Regions from separate parts of the Pseudoalteromonas sp. SWYJZ12 genome, predicted to be linked through region 3. Evidence: predicted binding sites of a transcription regulator. Region 3 holds the regulator's gene; each other region holds the start of a gene.

Region 1 (3,174 bases), on a different contig from region 3:
AGCATCAACACTTGTTGGCAAGCAAGCTTTACTTGAGTCAAATGCTCTTGATTTAAATGAAACGGGTGATGCCAGAGGCTCTGCAGTGGCAGAAGAAGCCGTTGACAACTTAAAAATTAAAGTGACAGACGCATCAGGCCAGCTTGTGAGGACTATTGATATGGGCTCTCAATCCGCAGGCGCGGTCCGTTTTGCATGGGATGGAAAAAACGAAGCCGGTGAGCGTTTACCAGAAGGTGAATACTCAGTAACCGCCGAAGGAAGTACTGACGGCGAATTTTCAAGCTTGCCCATTGCTACATTTAAGAACATTGAAAGCGTTAATATTAATGGCTCAAGCGGCATTATTATTAATACTAAAGAAGGTGCGGTTAGGCTGACAGATGTCGCAGAAATCGCGTAATAAATTTTAATTATACTTCGCCTGTCAGCAGGCTAAATATTAACAGGTTAGAGGTGAATTATGAGCTTCAATATTGCATTAACCGGCTTAGCTGCCGCACAAAAAGATTTAGACGTAACGGCAAATAACATTGCAAACGTTAATACAACGGGTTTTAAAGAGTCACGCGCTGAGTTTGCCGATGTTTACGCATCGTCAGTATTTAGCTCTGGTAAGACTAAAAATGGTGACGGTGTTCAAACAACCATGGTTGCGCAGCAGTTTCATCAAGGCTCACTACAATTTACAAATAACTCACTTGATTTAGCAATCACTGGTGAAGGTTATTTTGCGATGACCGACGATTTATCTTCGCAAGATTTAACATATACACGTGCAGGTGCATTTAAGCTTAACCAAGATAACTTTATGGTTGACGCTAAAGGTAACTTTTTACAAGCATTTCCAGTTGATTCATCTACAGGTGATACAACGTCGGTAAGTTTAAGCACAACGGATCCAATTCAAATCCCTGATTCGTCTGGTTCTCCTCGCGCAACAGAAAATGTATTTTTGTCGTTTAACTTAGATGCAACAGCTGATCCAACAGGTTTAGATTTTGATCCAGCATCTAGTGGTACTTATAACTCATCTACGTCAACAACACTGTATGACTCACTAGGTGAACCGCACATTTTACAATACTTTTTCGCGAAACAGGATCCTGCATCGCCAACTGGTGCTGAAAATAGCTGGGATGTATACGCAACACTCGATGGCAAAGTAGTTGATGGCACAACTGGTGAAGAGCAAACAACAGCAACTTATACGCCAGTTACAACTCTTGGTTTTGACTCAAGCGGTTTACCAGCAACGACAGGCGTCGATGCAAATACTGGGACAACTTTCAACGAAAAAAAACTACCAGCGGGTCCTGGTACTGGCTTATCAACATTACTAGACAATGGTGCAACTTTCCCAAGTACTGGTATTGAACTTAATTGGCGCGACGAAAATAACACCGCAGGTCGTGTCCCAACTCAGTATTCAAGTGGTTTTGAAGTAAAAGCACTCGATCAAGATGGTTCAACGGTAGGCCGTTTAGCCGGAATTGATATAGGCACAGACGGAAAAATTGTTGCTTCTTACAGTAATGGTGACTCAACATTCCTAGGCCAAGTGGCTATGGTACGTTTTCCTAATTCACAAGGTTTGTCGCAAGTAGGTGATACAAGTTGGAAGCAAAGCATTGATTCAGGCGAACCTGTAGCAGGTGAAGCCGGCTCTGGTACATTTGGTGGAATTAACTCATCAGCGCTTGAGCAATCAAATACCAATCTTACAAATGAGCTTGTAGACCTAATTACAGCACAGCGTAATTACCAAGCAAACTCACGTGCGCTTGAAGTTAACTCAACTATTCAGCAAAGTATTTTGCAGATTCGATAAGTTACACTCAATTGAATATATTAGGCTGCATTTTTGCAGCCTTTTTTATAAGTCCTCTTCGTAAGCCCTTCTAAATACCTCTCAATGTTGCGTCAAATTTAATCTGGCATCTATTTTGCATTTGTAAGTTCATAGATTTTTTATGTGAGTCGATACTATGGACAAAATGGTCTACATTGCGGCCTCTGGCGCTAAGCAAAGCCTGCAGGGGCTTGCGCTTAAAGCCAATAATTTGGCGAATGCAAATACAACAGGTTTTAAAGCCGACTTTGCACAGGCGCGTTCTATGCAAGCGTTTGGCGAAGGTTTGCCTACACGTGTATTTGCAATGCAAGAGCGTCCGGGTTCTAACATGGTATCGGGTGGCATTGTTCAAACCGGGCGAGACTTAGATATCGCGATGAGTGATAACGCTTGGCTTGCCGTGCAAGATGCCTCAGGCAACGAAGCTTATACCAAAGTAGGTACGCTCAATATTACAGCGCAAGGCATGTTAGTAACGAGCGGTGGTCGTCAAGTAATTGGCGAAGGCGGCCCTGTTATTTTACCCGTTCCGGTCGAAAAAATAGGGTTTAGTCAAGATGGCGCTATTCAAGTTCGACCACAAGGCGCACCGGCTAACTTTTTAGAAGAAGTAGATACGCTTAGAGTGGTTGAAGCAAATAGCTCACAGCTCGAAAAAGGTAACGATGGTTTATTTAGGCCAAAAGCCAATGTAACAGTAGATACCTCTGCCAATGTAAAAGTTTTAAGTGGTTCGCTTGAAATGTCGAATGTGAATCCGGTTCACGAAATGGTCGACATGATAAGCCACCAGCGCCAATTTGAATTACAAGTGAAATTAATGAAAACAGCTGAAGAAATTGACGAGCGTCAAGATCAGTTATTACGCATAGTTTAACTTTAAAGTGAGGACACGATTATGAATCCAGCATTGTGGATCAGTAAAACGGGGCTAGACGCTCAACAAACCGATATATCGGTTATTTCAAATAACTTAGCGAATGCGAGTACTGTAGGTTACAAAAAAAGCCGCGCTATATTTGAAGATTTACTTTATCAAAATATTAATCAACCAGGTGGTCGTTCATCGCAAGATACCGAAATGCCGTCGGGCTTAATGTTAGGTGCGGGTGCTAAAGTTGTAGCTAACCAAAAAGAGTTTACGCAAGGCAACATGTTAACCACTGAAAACTCACTAGATTGGATGATTTCTGGCGAAGGTTTCTTTGAAGTACTGCAACCAGATGGCAATATTGCTTACTCGCGCAACGGCCAGTTTACTACCGATGGCGATGGACGAATTGTAACATCGGGCGCAGGTTATGTGATTCAGCCAGAAA
Region 2 (3,174 bases), on a different contig from region 3:
GAGTATTCACGCTCTACTTCATAGCTTGGGTGCATTAAACGGTTTGCCAGTTCACCATCGTTTGTAAAAAGCATTAAACCCGATGTATTAACGTCTAGTCGACCAACCGCAATCCAGCGATCGCCATCAATACGAGGAAGTCGGTCAAATACAGTACGACGCCCTTCAGGATCTTTACGTGTGCTTAACTCACCTTCTGGTTTGTTATACATAATCACACGACAGATTCGGTCTGCTTTTTCTTCGATTTTTACACTGTGTCCGTCAACACGAATCAAATCGGTTTCTTCAACACGGTCACCTAACTTTGCCACTTTACCGTTTACACTAACGCGGTTTGCGTCAATGTATTTTTCCATTTCACGGCGTGAGCCTACGCCTGCACGGGCTAAGACTTTTTGTAACTTTTCACCTTGTATAATACTCATTCGGATGGTTCTCTCACAGAAGGATCGCTCAATAACTGGTTAATTTTACTTTGCTGCTCTGTTGGCAACGCAGGTAAATTTTCAAGTCCAGTTAACGAAAAATAATCTAAAAATTGCTTAGTAGTTGCATATAAAGCCGGCTTTCCCGGAACCTCTTTATGCCCTACCACTTTAACCCACTCTCTTTCGAGTAAGGTTTTAATAATATTCGAACCCGTAGTAACACCTCTTACTTGCTCAATTTCGCCGCGTGTAATGGGCTGCCTGTATGCAATAAGTGATAATGTTTCCAGTAAAGCACGCGAGTATTTTGGTGTGCGTTCTTGCCACAAGTTATTTAACCAAGGGCTTAAACTACTGCATGCCTGAAACCGATACCCACTACCAACTTCAACTAAGCGAATACCACGAGTTTGAAAATGCTCTTGTATTGTATCTATTGCGTCATTTATTCGTGCCATAGAAATAGCTAAATCTATTAATACGATGTCTTTAAGGTGGCGTTTACTAACAGGCTTATCTGCAACAAAAATAGCTGCTTCAATGATCTCAACTAGTTGTTCATCACTAATTCGCCGACCCGCCATACACACTCTTAACAAATAAAAATACACAGCCATCTATTATGACAGAACAACACCAAACTAGGAAAATATATCTATCAAATAACTAAATTTAAAACACAAAAAAGCCAGTGACTAGCACTGGCTTTAATCTTACTTACTAAAATGGTAACTATTAGTTACTTTTAAAAGCTTCTAATGCATCATCTTCAGCTACTGCGTTACCGTACTTTTTAATGTAACCCATAAACTCGCTTTTACTGATGCGCTTATCTTGGTTTTTATCCATGTAACCAAAATGATTTGAAATATCATCATCGTTACCTTCAACTACCGAGATATAGCCATTGCTGTCGTTATCTAAGCTTGAAAAACTGCTTTCAATTTTATCGAATTTAGCAATTTCAGCTTTAAATGCCGACTCACTTACTTCAAAATCAGTGGCTACTTTGCCATTATTAAGCTTCATATAAGTGTTAAATTCTTTGCGGCTAATTTCGTTATCCATATTGGTATCAATATTTGAAAAATGGCCCCAAATGCTATCGTCATCAGCTTCAACTTTTGAGATGTAGCCATCGCTATCATTATCTAAACTTGCAAAGTCACTGTCTATTCTTTCAAGACCTTGATTAGATGAACAAGCCGCTAGGCTTAATGATGCTAAAATAGTGGCTGCTAATGTTAACTTTTTCATAAGACGTATCCTTCGTAATTAATTAAATGTCACTTTAACTAATACAAATCCAATGCCAATAATAGTTAACTTATAATAATCAATAACTTAATCTCTATCGGTGTATTTATTAAACAGTTTCAATAAGTTAAGCTTGCAAGCTTTGCAAACAACCTTGTAATTTTTGCAAAAAAATACCCGGTAAAAACCAGGCATTTCAAATTTACTTATTATAGTTAAGCTAATAATTAGATTGCTGCGTTTTGGTAGCGTTTAACAAACTCAGTAACGTTTTGACCATTACATTTTAATGAGTTTAGGTTACCAATTTTTTGACGAACAGGTGCTAAACCTTGTTTTAAAGCCGTCATACATAATTGAGTTTCTTGTTGAGCGTCTTTTGCAAATACTTCTACTTTCTCAACTGATGCGTTGCTTAATGTCGTTTTTTTAGCAATATCACGAATATCTTCACCATTACATAAAATGCTTTTAGAAAAACGAGATAGGTAAACACCGTGCTGGGCAGCTTCTTTACGAGCAACGCTAAAGCCTTCGTTTGCACTTAGTACACATAACTTAGACTCAATTTTGTTATCTTGGCTAAAGTAAGTATTGCTTTGAGCTGACGCAGTTGCAGATGCTAGTAAAGCAGTGGCTAAAAGTAGTTGAGTTTTCATGAGAGATCCTATTTGAACGAGCTAAACAAGTGAATTTCGCGCATTATATATTCAATAAAGTTAAGTTCAATTGAATTTTTTATTTATTTAAATAATTAATATTGTATTCACAATGTTTAAACTTTACCCATCATTTGATCAACATTTGCGCAGCTATTATCTCAATTCAGTCATGTTATGTACGCGTATTTACTGATACAATTTAATCTATTAAATAGAACCAATTTTAAGGTAAATTTTATGAAAGTGATTTCTTTCAATATCAATGGTCTGCGTGCTCGTCTTCACCAATTACAAGCAATTATCGACAAACATCAACCAGACGTTATTGGCTTGCAAGAGATTAAAGTTCACGACGAAGCATTCCCATTAGAAGATGTACAAAAAATGGGATATCACGTCTACTTTCATGGTCAAAAAGCGCATTATGGCGTAGCTATGTTATGCAAAAAAGAGCCTAAATCGGTCTTAAAAGGTTTTGCCACCGATACAGATGAATCGCAAAAACGCATGATAAGCGTCACTGTTGAACAAGAAAACGGTCGCGACCTTACTGTCATGAATGGCTATTTCCCACAAGGTGATAATATTAATCACGAAACTAAATTCCCTTATAAACGTCAATTTTATAAAGATTTAATGACACACCTTGAAACCAATCACACACCCGATCAAGACGTCATCGTTATGGGTGATATCAACATATCACCTACCGATTTAGATATTGGTATTGGCGAAGTAAATGCTAAACGTTGGTTAAAAACGGGTAAATGTTCTTTCCAACCGGTAGAGCGTGAATGGCTTGCAACATTACTCAATTGGGGTTT
Region 3 (3,174 bases):
TGAAGTCAAAGCTGGCAGTATTGTTGGCTTACTTGGCCCTAACGGCGCAGGTAAAACCACCACGTTTTATATGATAGTAGGACTTGTACCTAGCGACAAAGGTAAAATATCGATAGACGATAACGATATTACTCTTTTACCTATGCATAGTCGTGCTAGATTAGGCATTGGCTACTTACCGCAAGAGTCTTCAATATTCAGAAAGCTGACTGTTTATCAAAACTTAATGGCCATTTTAGAAACGCGCAAAGAGTTAAATAAACAAGCTAGAGAAGACACTCTCGATAAATTATTAGATGAATTTAGCATACAACACATTCGTGATAGCCAAGGTATGGCATTGTCGGGTGGCGAACGTCGTCGTGTGGAAATAGCACGTGCGCTGGCAGCAGATCCTAAATTTATATTACTAGATGAACCATTTGCAGGTGTTGACCCGATTTCGGTATTAGACATAAAGAAAATAATAGAACATCTCAAAAATCGTGGGATTGGTGTATTAATTACCGATCATAACGTAAGAGAAACCCTTGATGTTTGTGAAAAAGCCTACATTGTTTCTCATGGGGAGCTGATTGCATCAGGTACTCCAGAACACGTATTAAATGATAAAACAGTACGCGATGTTTACTTAGGCGAGCAATTTAGGCTGTAACATTTACGCCATGTCTTTAAGCATCTGCTAGTATTAATTATAACAACATAAAAGGATTGTTAGAGATACATGAGGCAATCACTACAGCTGCGCATGGGCCAGCAACTTACAATGACTCCACAGTTGCAACAAGCTATTCGTTTGTTGCAACTCAGTACATTGGATCTCCAGCAAGAAATACAAGAAGCTCTCGACAGCAACCCGCTATTAGAGGTTGAAGAAGCAGACTATTCCGAAGACGCTGCAGGTAAAAACGAGCAAAAAGCAGATACAGATGACATAACTGTTAGCGCATCTGCCGATGATGCTCCAAGCGAATATGAACAAGATAGTGGTGAAGCACTTGCAAAAGACACGCTAAGTGACGACATGGCTATGGATGTTAGTTGGGATGAGTACATGAGTGCCGCCCCAGCAGCATCATCGGGTCCGATGCCTGAAGACGAATCAATATACCAAGGTGCCTCTACTGAAACGCTCCATGAGTATTTAATGTGGCAGTTACAACTAACGCCATTTAGCCCTACAGACGAAGCTATTGCTATTGCTATTGTAGAAGCCGTCGATGATTCAGGTATTTTAACACTAAGCTGCGAAGAGATTTTAGAAAGCTTTAATCAAGAAAACGAAGATGATAACGAAGTCGAACTTGATGAAATTGAAGCTGTATTAAAACGCATCCAACTGTTTGATCCTGTTGGTATTGCTGCACGTAGTTTACAAGAGTGTTTGTGTATTCAGCTTAACCAGTTTGATAAAGAAACACCTTACATTAATGAAACAAAAATGATTTTAACCGAGCATATTGATTTATTAGCTGCTCGTGACTATCGTACATTAATGAAGAAAACTAAGCTCAAAGAAGAAGAGCTTAAAGAAGTAATGACATTAATACATACTCTTAGCCCTAAACCTGCAGATACTATTGTAAGAGAAGAATCTGAGTATGTTATTCCTGATGTGTCAGTTAAAAAAATTAAAGGCCGCTGGGTTGTTGAGTTAAACCCAGATAGCATGCCTAAAATTCGTGTTAATAGCCAATACGCGGCAATGTCTCGCACTGTAAAATCCAGTGGTGACAGCCAGTTTATTCGCTCGCATTTACAAGAAGCTAAATGGTTTATTAAAAGCTTAGAAAGTAGAAACGACACGCTATTAAAAGTAACAAATTGTATTGTTAAGCAACAACAAGGCTTTTTTGAACACGGTCCTGAAGCCATGAAACCAATGGTTTTAAATGATGTTGCTGAAATGGTAGAAATGCACGAATCAACAATTTCGCGCGTAACAACCCAAAAGTATATGCACACACCCCGTGGTATATTTGAGCTTAAATATTTTTTCTCAAGCCATGTAAGCACCGAAAACGGTGGTGAATGTTCATCTACAGCAATCCGTGCGCTTATCCGAAAATTAATCGCAGCAGAAAACTCAGCAAAACCATTGAGTGATAGCAAAATAGCGGATATATTGGCTGAGCAAGGAATTAAAGTAGCGAGACGTACAATCGCAAAATACCGCGAATCTCTGGCTATTCCACCGTCAAATCAACGTAAAAGTTTGATTTAAGACGCAAAAAAAGAGGGTAATGCTTATGCAACTAAACTTAACTGGTCGTCACGTAGAATTAACCGATTCACTAAGAGACTATATTAATACCAAATTTGCGAAGCTAGAAAGACACTCTGATCATATTAATAATGTTCATGTCATTCTCGATGTAGAAAAATTAAATCAAAAAGCAGAAGCCACCATACACGTAAGCGGTGCTGAGCTATTTGCCTCTACAGAACATCAAGATATGTATGCCGCCATTGACTCGTTGATCGACAAGCTCGATCGACAAGTAATTAAACACAAAGAGAAGCTTGCTCGACACTAATATGATGAAATTAAGCTCACTTATATGCCAGGACTGCAGCAAAGCTGCGGTCCTTTTTAATAGCAAAAAAAGAATTTTAGAGTTCATTAGCGAACTTGCTCACGACAAACTTCCGTATTTACCGCAACAAGATATTCTTAATGCTTTAATGAGCAGAGAGAAACTCGGTAGTACAGGTATAGGGCGTGGCATTGCCATTCCTCATGGAAGAATGAGCGGTGCAGAAGAGCCTTTGGCTTTAGTACTCGTTAGCGAAACTCCAATAAATTTTGATGCAATCGATAATCGCCCTGTTGATATTTTCGTCGCACTCATCGTACCAGATGGCGATAACCAGCAGCACTTAAAGACTCTAGCAACCATTGCTGATAAACTAAACAACAAAGATTTTTGTAAACAGTTACGCAGTGCAAAATCAGATACTGAGCTTTACCAAGTTATTGTCAATCAATCATAGTTTTATAAAGGGTGTTAAATGGAGTTAATTATCATAAGCGGCCGTTCTGGTTCTGGAAAGTCGGTTGCTTTACGCGTTGTAGAAGATTTAGGTTATTATTGCGTAGATAATATTCCAGTTAACTTGCTTCCTTCATTAGTTCGCAGTGTGTCTGATAGCTACGATAAAATTGCTGTTAGC
Region 4 (3,174 bases), on a different contig from region 3:
TCTTTGTTGCTCGGTTTTTACTTAGCTCACTAGGTTACAAATCTCGCGCCGCGATTAAATAGCTCCTAGTTTGAACAAATGTTAATCCGCAAAGATCAACAGACCCTAAAGTTAATAGCTTAAACCTCTCGCCTGTTTTTAACATTCACCCTTTTTAGTATTTGACCTTTTGGTCAGTAAAGCTACAATCAATCAATACGTTAAACATGCAAACTCTATAATGACCACACAAATAAAACCAAATAAAAAAGAAGTTACACGCGAGAAAAACCAAAAACTAATTTTAGATGCCGCCGAGCAATTGTTTTCGCAATTAGGTTACGACGGAGCAAGTATGAGCATGGTTGCTAAAGAAGCGCAGGTGCCAAAAGCCAATATTTTGTATTACTTTAAAAGTAAAGATGGTCTGTACGAGTCTGTGATCGACCGCATAATAGCTAATTGGAACCTGGGTCTCGATAACGTCACAATTAACGACGATCCAGCTACCGTGCTTTATAACTATATTAAAAGCAAAGTAATACTCGCCGTAAATCAGCCAATGCAATCTCGCTTATTTGCCAGTGAAATACTGCGCGGTGCACCTTATTTACAAAACTACTTTAGAACCAATACCCGCCCTTGGGTTAAACAAAAGGTTGATGTACTTCAAGCATGGATGGACGCAAATAAAATGGATAAGGTTGATCCCTACCATTTGCTCTTTACTATTTGGTCTACCACGCAATATTACGCCGACTTTCAGGCTGAGGTTTTACTCGTAATGAACAAATTAGAGTACGACGAAACCGATGTGGCACAGATTACGCAATCAATTGCCCACATAATTTTAAAAGGTATTGGTCTTAAAATACCTGAGCAAAGTGAGACTTAACCCATGACACCCTTTACTACACCCGATTTATTTGACGATCATCGCGATAACGTACAAGTAGCAGACAGCGGCCTTTATCACTTTGGTAAAAAAACCACGTTTTATGGCAAAGTAGCTACCGTTACCTGCCCAGAAGACAACTCTTTTGCTGCCGATATATTGCATGAAAATGGTGAAGGTAAAGTATTAGTTATAAACGGGTTTGCGAGCAAACGCTTTGCGTTTATAGGCGATATTATGGCTGAGCGTGCCTTAAGTAATGGCTGGGAAGGCGTAATAATAAATGGCTGTTGCCGAGATATAGAAATACTTGCCACGATGAACTTACCTGTAATGGCGCTAGGCTCTACACCGCGTAGTACCTTAAAGCGCGGCTTTGGTGATAAAAACCAAGTTATTACCATGCTTAGCACCACCATAGAACCTAACGATTGGGTTTACGCCGATATTAACGGTTTAATCATCAGTAAAACGGTCCTTATTTAGCACTCAAAACCATACAAATAAAGATCAACTTGGTGCAACTTCGCACCAAGTTGGTTTGTTTTAACTCATTTTAGTGTCACTATTTTTATAGCCCACATTTATAAATCTCATACAACCCACCAAAACCTGACCAATTGGACAGGATTTTAATTTATGGCATTCCTCTTGCTTAGTCTAAGCACTATAAAATCAAAACTACCGATTAAAAAGCGGAGCTTTAGCAATTGCATTAAATTAGTGATCTATTATAACGCGAAGAAAATGACGCAGTGAGTGCGCTATTTAATCCAATAGAATGATCATGTTTTTAATAAAATTGGTATTAAAATAATAATAACCAGCCCGCTTTTTAATCACTCTTAACTTAATAAGTAAGTACTTGGTCAGTTTTATAATAATGAGCTGCAAATGAGTGATAAAAAAAACAACAAAGGTATATTTTGCAATCACGGTCCTACCCTGTGGCAAACAAACCACTCTGGAGTGCTTGCAAACAATCGCTTAGCTGTAAAAGATGTATTTGCAGTAAAGGGTGAGCGTAACAGCGCAGGCAACCCACACTGGTTTAAAACAGCTAAACCGGCTCAAAATACGGCAAGCTCGGTTAATAAGCTCATGACCGCTGGTTGTAACTTTATAGGCTTTACCCATACTGACGAACTGGCTTATAGCTTAGAGGGTAATAATATACATTATGGCGCTGCGCAAAATCCTAAATTAAAAGGACATGCTTGCGGTGGTTCGAGTATGGGGTCTGCTGCATCCGTTGCTGCAAACTTAGCTGATATTGGCTTAGGCACCGACACTGGCGGCTCAATTAGAATACCCGCCAGCTATTGTGGTTTATATGGCATAAGACCTAGCCATAATGTAATTGAAAAAGAAGGATTAATTCCTCTCGCCCCGCCTTTCGATACCATAGGTTGGCTTACCCAAAGCGCCGAGCTATTAAGCGATGTAGGTAATGTACTGTTACCAAATCAAGCTATTAATAACGTTGATACCTTAGTTATTTGCGAGCCGTTATTTGAACTCGTTGACCCTACTTTACAAGCCCCACTTAAACAATTGCTTGAAAAAACCAAGCCTAATTTTAATCATCATATCGATTTTAAGCTCTCCAAAAACAGCCTGCTAAGTGAGCTTGCCGATACCTTTAGAATATTACAAGGTCGTGCGATTGCTAAAACGCACCGAGACTGGCTTGAACTCCCAGATCAGCTTTCTCATTTTGCGCCAGCAATTGCGGCTCGTTTTAAAATGGCACTGGCTTTAACCGAGCAAGAAGAACAAGAGGCGTTAAAAATACAGCACGAGTGGCAAGCAATCGTCGCTAAAAACTTAAACGAACACAGCTGCTTATTTTTACCCACCACCCCCACAACCGCACCTAAATTAGGCGCCGACACAAGCGCCTTACGCATGCAAATTATTACGCTTTCGGCAATTGCGGGCCTTAGTGGCTCAGCGCAAGTGCATTTACCGCTGGCTGATTTAACAAATGATCATCCGTATGGTTTTTCATTAATGATGAGCCACGGTAACGATAAAAGCTTACTTGCTTGCGTTAAGCACCTAGCTGCACACTTTAAACAGGACATACCGGCATGACCACACACAACATTGCATTTACCGCGTCTCATTTTTCGGCCACTGAGGCGGGTATAAATATACTAAAACAAGGCGGTACAGCTACCGAGGCTATGGTAGCGGCTGCCGCTGCGATTAGCGTTGTGTATCCACATATGAACTCAATTGGTGGCGACAGCTTTTGGCTTATCGATAACCCAAATCAAAAAACGCCCACAGCTATT

What was found. The regulator sigma-54, encoded in region 3, starts transcription at its own class of promoters, with help from an activator protein. The targets are predictions, from matches to a motif close to GTTGGCACGNNNNTNGNNT.
Region 1: the regulator sigma-54 is predicted to act here: its motif matches at 1,934-1,952, upstream of I6F42_RS09990 (flagellar basal body rod protein FlgF).
Region 2: the regulator sigma-54 is predicted to act here: its motif matches at 1,730-1,748, upstream of I6F42_RS05475 (EF-hand domain-containing protein).
Region 4: the regulator sigma-54 is predicted to act here: its motif matches at 1,513-1,531, upstream of I6F42_RS11365 (amidase family protein).

The regions. Positions count from the first base shown of each region.
Region 1 is NZ_JADYXH010000006.1:189,315-192,488, forward strand. It holds gene I6F42_RS09980 (flagellar hook assembly protein FlgD) at 1-403, shown strand, start outside; gene flgE (flagellar hook protein FlgE) at 464-1,831, shown strand; gene I6F42_RS09990 (flagellar basal body rod protein FlgF) at 1,989-2,732, shown strand; gene flgG (flagellar basal-body rod protein FlgG) at 2,754-3,174, shown strand, end outside.
Region 2 is NZ_JADYXH010000003.1:227,192-230,365, reverse strand. It holds gene rluB (23S rRNA pseudouridine(2605) synthase RluB) at 1-428, opposite strand, end outside; gene scpB (SMC-Scp complex subunit ScpB) at 425-1,015, opposite strand; gene I6F42_RS05475 (EF-hand domain-containing protein) at 1,167-1,688, opposite strand; gene I6F42_RS05470 (hypothetical protein) at 1,916-2,347, opposite strand; gene xthA (exodeoxyribonuclease III) at 2,588-3,174, shown strand, end outside.
Region 3 is NZ_JADYXH010000005.1:90,526-93,699, reverse strand. It holds gene lptB (LPS export ABC transporter ATP-binding protein) at 1-655, shown strand, start outside; gene I6F42_RS08385 (RNA polymerase factor sigma-54) at 725-2,224, shown strand; gene hpf (ribosome hibernation promoting factor) at 2,250-2,537, shown strand; gene ptsN (PTS IIA-like nitrogen regulatory protein PtsN) at 2,542-2,994, shown strand; gene rapZ (RNase adapter RapZ) at 3,013-3,174, shown strand, end outside.
Region 4 is NZ_JADYXH010000008.1:79,065-82,238, forward strand. It holds gene I6F42_RS11355 (TetR/AcrR family transcriptional regulator) at 221-874, shown strand; gene I6F42_RS11360 (putative 4-hydroxy-4-methyl-2-oxoglutarate aldolase) at 878-1,360, shown strand; gene I6F42_RS11365 (amidase family protein) at 1,769-2,971, shown strand; gene I6F42_RS11370 (gamma-glutamyltransferase family protein) at 2,968-3,174, shown strand, end outside.